Regions from separate parts of the Mucilaginibacter sp. P25 genome, predicted to be linked through region 2. Evidence: riboswitches for the same ligand, from Rfam matches in the RefSeq annotation. Region 2 holds a riboswitch; the other holds the start of a gene.
The links. Region 2 has a riboswitch for cobalamin ahead of metE (5-methyltetrahydropteroyltriglutamate--homocysteine S-methyltransferase). Riboswitches for the same ligand answer to the same signal wherever they lie in the genome.

Region 1 (3,164 bases), 820 kb from region 2:
CTTTCCAGGTGTTTCATAAAAAGGGGCAGGTTATCCAGCTTGCGCCAAAATTCATAAACCTTTTGCCGGGGTTTATTCACAATAAACGACGAGACGAATATTTACGTTTATGGGATTGGTGGATAGTTTACCAATACGTTTGTAAAGCTCACAATGCCCTGTGATGCCCCTGTTTAACAGGTAGCCACCTGCGCCTATCTTAACAATGCTTGCAAACGGGTTCTTGAAAATGTTTTTAAAGCCAGAAAAGCCGAGTTTCATGCCTCCCGCTATAGACGTAAAACGCTCGGGCCAATTCAGATTTATACGGTCGTCGCCGTAAAGCACGGGGTAGTTGTCGGTATATTTTACTATTGTAGTTGCCATAGGTTTTTAAATAGTTGTCGTTTTTAAAACACCCTTTGCGCTACTAAGTTTTCCCGAAGTGAATTTTATTGCTTTTGACTATAGTTAAATTTAAATTTAGTTAAATCGGGTAGATGCTTTTTGGGACGTTTTAACTCATATTGATATATTACCTGGCCAAGGTTTTTCAGGAAAGGCAGGCATACAGTGGCGTACTCATATTTATTATCATTCAGTACGCCATCTTCGTTTGACTGTACAACAGCACTGAGTATAAACTCTACCTTATTTTTGAAATCTACGATATAGGCATTATCAATATCATAACCATAACTGTCGCCAACTTTATTGAAAATCCTGATATCATCCGCAGTTAAATTGAAGCGTTGTTTTTGAGGAAAAGTTTCCGGAAATAACAATCTTTTAAGTACCATCTGCTGATCGGCGAGGGCATAAACGTTCTTTTCAGAAAAGTCAAGCGGTTTATTCACAAGCCGGTCGCTGCTATCTAAGTAGGCTTTGCCCTGAAGCATGTTTTCCAGGTTCATGGGATAGTTTGAAGCATCATATAGTGTAGGCTTGTGATAAACCAATTTATCGTCGTTGTAAAAATTGATAGGGTTGGTGTGCTGGGTACTTTCTCCCGCATCGCCAATAGCCAGCCTGCCTACAATACGAGTGTTATTAAGGTGATATTTTTTTAGTTTTTGATTGATCTCCGCCCGGCCAACAAATTCGTACAGGCGGTTGTACGCATCGTTATCGCTCACCAGTAAGATTTTTTTAATGTAGTTTTCAATAGATGGGAGACCTGTTGCAGATGATGTGTCCACACGTACCTTGGTTTGGCCGGCAAATGAACTATCTGTAATCATCACCGACTTGGGGTTTAAACCTTGCACCTTCAGCTCATTCAACTTTTCAAGGGCAAATATGGCTGCAGGGAGTTTTACTGTGCTTGCTGGATAAAAATAATGATGCGCATTAACGCGATAACTGTATGAGGTAAAGTGAGGAATATTGTTTCTATCCCTGTCTATCCGGGTGTATAGTATCTGTACTTCATTTTGTGTGGGGTGGTTTAGGATACCTGAAAATAATTCAGGATGTTCATGTAATAAGCCCTTCAGAAAAACGGTATCGGGTTGTTGGGCAAAACCGTTAAGTGTGCTCATGATCAGCAGTAAAATACAGAGATATTTCATCATGATAAATATAGTTATGTAATTTGAGGTTAACGGATACTTATTGTACTTTTGCAGCGCTTTAGGTTTCATTATTTGCTTAATGAATTAAAAGGGAATACGGTGTAAATCCGTAACTGTCCCGCAGCTGTAAGTTCCATAACCGTTGCCAAATCTATAAAGTCACTTTCTGTAAACAGGGGGAAGGCCAGGCAAAAGGGGAGCAAGTCAGAAGACCTGCCAAGGCGTTATATGTTATTCATAGCTTTCGGGGATTGAAGCTTGAATGTGAATGCTCTTCGTTTGGCGTGTTTTCATTTTATTCATTTCCGTGTATGCTATTAAGGCTGCATTATTATTTTACACATATCAATCATACATGGAAAAAAGTACGCTAAAATTACTTTGGGATTCGGTTTGTTAGCTGTTGGTTTATCTACCTCAGCAGCATATGCACAGGATACCACACGCACACTCAATACGGTAGTAGTAACTGCAAGCCGTTCGCCTAAAAAACTGTCAGACATTGGCCGCGTTGTTACAATAATCTCTGCAGATAAAATCAATAAATCGCAGGGTAAATCATTACCTCAATTATTAAATACGGTTGCCGGTATAACTTTTTCAGGTGCAAATAATGCCCCCGGTATCAGCACATCGGTTTTCCTACGCGGAGCTTCAACTGGCAATACCCTTATCCTGGTTGATGGCTTCCCGGTAAATAACGCATCCGGTATAGACGGCAGCTATGATCTTAATGCCCTTTCGGTGGATTTGATAGATCATATCGAGATTTTGAAAGGAAGTGGTTCAACGCTTTATGGTTCTGATGCTGTAGCAGGCGTTATTAATATCATCACAAAAAAGCTAAACAACAGGGATTGACCGGTGGTTTGCAGTTAACAGGCGGCAGCTATAATACGTTTAAAGAGTCGGCCTCATTAATTGGACAGGTGAAAAATACAGGCATAGCCATTAACCTGTCAAATACCGATTCAAAAGGCTTTGCCGCGGCTACAGATACCACTGGCAAAGGCGATTTTAAGAAAGATGGTTTTCACCAACGTTCGGCCAGTGTGAACCTGAGCCAAAATGTCTCATCTAAATTTATTCTTAATGGAAACCTGCAGGTAAGCCACAACACCGGCGACCTGCCTTATGGTGCTTTTACTAATGATAACGATTACACGTATAAAAACACATTTTTATTTGGTGGCGTAGGTGCAAAACTGATTTTGCCTAAAGGTAACCTCAACGTGAACCTGTCGCAAAATACGGTTCAAAATGATTTCACCAACCTTCCGTCTGACAATGGCGGAACCCACCAGGTTACAAAAAATACAGGACGTATAACCAATGCCGAAGCTGTGTTTAATTATGAATTGAATAAGTATTTTGATATTACCAGCGGCGCGGCCTTTAAATACAGCAACACAAGCCAGTACAGCTTGTATGAGTCGACAGCTTATCCGGGTGTGCCAAGCATTATTAAAGCCGGCGATGCTGCTAATAACATCTTCAGCGCTTATACATCGTTGTTTTTTAAATACGATATCTTTCATATGGAGTTAGGCGGCAGGTACAATAACCATAGCAAATATGGCGATAAGTTTACCTACACCATCAATCCATCTT
Region 2 (3,164 bases):
TCTTTGCGTGCAGGAAAAGCACTTATACGCTTTGCATCATTTTCGGTGATGGCGCTTACACGCTGTTTAATCGCTGGGTTATGGATCAGTGCAGATGTTCGGCGGGCCTCGTTTGCCTGCCGGTTTTTTGCCAGTTGATGCAGGCTGCTATCGCTCACCACATCTTCCGATAAGTTGCTCAGCAATACCACTTCGTTTATTTTCTGCCGCGCAAAAGCCAGCCACTGCTTAATTTCGGGAGTAAGCACTTCATCGTTGGTTTCATTTTGCAGATCGCATGGCGAATGGATCAATGAGCATGAAGGGGCTATCCAAACGCGGTCGGCACCTAATTTATCCTTCGCATTCTTTATAATGACCAGCGAGTTAACAAAATCATTTTTCCAGATATTGCGCCCGTCAACAACACCTAAAGAAAGGATAGTTTTTTGGGGCAGATGCTCCATTACTTCATTCAATTGCTGAGGCGCCCGCACTAAATCGACATGTAAAACATCAACAGGTAAAATTGCCGCTAATTGAGTGTTATCGCCCAGGCGTTCAAAATAAGTTGCCAAAACTATCTTCAGAAAAGGAAATTCCTTCCTCAATTGCTTATAGGTATCTTTAAATACCTCTTGTTGTTTTTCGCTTAAATCAAGTGCTAAAAACGGCTCATCAAACTGAACCCATTCGGCACCTAAAGCTTTAAGCTTATTCAGAATGTCAAAATAAACAGGCAGCAGATTTTTGATCAGGTCTATCCTATCGAAACCAGCCTCTTTCTCCTTACCTAACAACAGGTACGATACAGGGCCAAGCAATACCGGCTTGCTAACGATGCCCAACTGTTTAGCCTCATAAAACTCATCGATAACTTTGGTGGAGAACAGTTTAAACTGCTGGTCTTTATAAAACTCGGGTACTATGTAATGGTAATTGGTATCAAACCATTTGGTCATTTCCATGGCTACCACATCCAATCCATCTTTTTGATAGCCGCGGGCCATAGCAAAATACAGATCGAGCTCGGTATTGCCTTTTTGACTGATCACTTCATGATAGCGTTTAGGAATAGCGCCAAACATCAGTGAATGATCCAGCACCTGGTCATAAAATGAAAAATCATTTGATGGGATGAGGTCGATCTCGGCTTCTTTTGCAGCAGCCAGTTCTCTTCCCTGATGTATTTACCCACGGTAAGCACATTTTTTAAGCCCGTTTTGCCTGCCCAGTAGTTTTCGCAGACTTTTTTCAATTCGCGCCGGCTACCAATACGCGGGTAGCCTAAATTTTGCGTTAGCATCTCTTTTAATTGATTAAATGAATAAATCGGTTAAAAGCCCTTTTAGCTAAGCTTCGTAATACTTTGGTGATATGTAAAAATGGAGAGAATATATGGGCACAGCCTGTCATAACAGGTCATGGACCCAACAGGCAAGTAATCATAACCCAGACCAAGCTTCATACCGCGAAAGCATTGTCAATTCAGTATTAGGCAGGTCTCCTGACTTGTAACATTTTTGCCGCCCTTCCCATCCCTTTCATCAGGACAGTGGACATTACTGGCAAAAACCTTTGTGTTACTTACAGTTGCGCGACAGTTCGTGATTTACACACGATTCCCTATTAATCTACAATTAAGTAAAACCTATACCGGTTGATGAAGTAAAGTAAAGAACTATCGGGGCAAATATAATGATATGCCGGCTGAATATTCAGGTTATTTTATTGGTGAAATTGTAGGCTATATCATGGTCAATAAACGCGTAAACCTATAAAACGTTGAATTGTACCATACCAGATGCAAACTGATCCTTACCTTTGGCAGCTTCTATATGGATCAGAAAACACATTCAAACCTTCCGGGCTTTGGCTGGGCGGTATTAACTACCAGTTTGGCCTTTGTAGTAGCACAACTTGATGTTTCTATCGTTAATATTGCACTACCTGAAATTGCAAAAGCATATCATGCGGGTATCAGCACCCTGCAATGGGTAATTGACGCATACACGCTTGCATTTGCAGTACTCATGCTGTCGGCAGGTAGCCTCGGCGACCTATTAGGATCAAAAAAGATCTTCCAGATTGGCATGATCATTTTCGGTATTGCATCAGCAGGATGCGGTTTGGCCCCTGATGCAATTACGCTTATCATTTGCCGTGTGGCCCAGGGAATTGGGGCTGCTATGATGATCCCAAGCTCGCTTGCATTGCTCAATCACCAGTTTGCACATACACCACAAACACGCACGCGGGCCGTAGGCTTGTGGACAGCTGCCGGAAGCGCTGCCATGGCGGCAGGCCCCACTATTGGTGGCTTCCTGATAGCATTCAGCAGTTGGCGTTTCATTTTTATTGTTAACATCCCAATCTGCATAATTGGTTATATCCTGAGTTTTAAAATGGCGCAAATGACAAAAACAAGCAAGAGGAGTTTTGATTTGCCCGGACAACTCACCTGGATGCTATCAGTCACCACGCTCATTAGTGTAATTATTGAAATACCCCGGCTTGGATTAAGCCATGTACTAATCTGGGGAGGGCTTATTTTGAGTTTATTGATTTTCGGTCTTTTTTTATGGATTGAAGGCAAAACAGCACATCCAATGCTGCCATTCCATCTGTTCAAGTCAGCGAGGTTTAATGCACTTTTAATACTCGGTGCGGTTTTAAACGGATCTTACTATGGCAGCGTTTTTATTTTAAGCCTTTATCTGCAAAAAGTACTAAACTATCCATCCATTATGGCCGGGCTGGCATTTCTTCCGCTTACTGTAGGCTTTGTGATCTCCAATGTGATTAGCGGCCGCATCGTTAACCGCTACGGCATCCGTAAACCTATCATTGTTGGCCTCATCATGTTTGCCGCCGGCTTTGCGGGTTTATTCATAGCTCACGAGCATACCCCATATCTTGAACTATTCCTGCCTTTCCTGGTTATCCCGATGGGTATGGGCCTTGCTGTACCAGCCATGACCAATGGTATTTTATCAAGTGTAGATAAAACATTATCAGGAACTGCCTCGGCTATATTAAACACGGCAAGGCAAACAGCGGGTGCCATAGGTGTAGCCGTTTTTGGTGCAATGGCTGCAGGAGGCACACTGGCCATTTTAGGCGCCGTATCCAAAAGCGCAGCCATATCCATCGGCTTAACCGCTTTCGCCATGTTATTAATTGTA

Region 1: linked by a shared signal. The riboswitch ahead of ACRQ5D_RS23295 (TonB-dependent receptor) and the one ahead of metE (5-methyltetrahydropteroyltriglutamate--homocysteine S-methyltransferase) in region 2 are both predicted to bind cobalamin.

What each region holds. Positions count from the first base shown of each region.
Region 1 covers NZ_CP193937.1:4,615,879-4,619,042, forward strand. The annotation lists gene ACRQ5D_RS23280 (SRPBCC family protein) at 1-80, opposite strand, end outside; gene ACRQ5D_RS23285 (hypothetical protein) at 73-366, opposite strand; gene ACRQ5D_RS23290 (serine hydrolase) at 432-1,622, opposite strand; cobalamin riboswitch at 1,596-1,788, shown strand; gene ACRQ5D_RS23295 (TonB-dependent receptor) at 1,935-2,414, shown strand; gene ACRQ5D_RS23300 (TonB-dependent receptor plug domain-containing protein) at 2,411-3,164, shown strand, end outside.
Region 2 covers NZ_CP193937.1:5,438,862-5,442,025, forward strand. The annotation lists partial or broken gene metE (5-methyltetrahydropteroyltriglutamate--homocysteine S-methyltransferase) at 1-1,285, opposite strand, end outside; cobalamin riboswitch at 1,459-1,649, opposite strand; gene ACRQ5D_RS27445 (MFS transporter) at 1,770-3,164, shown strand, end outside.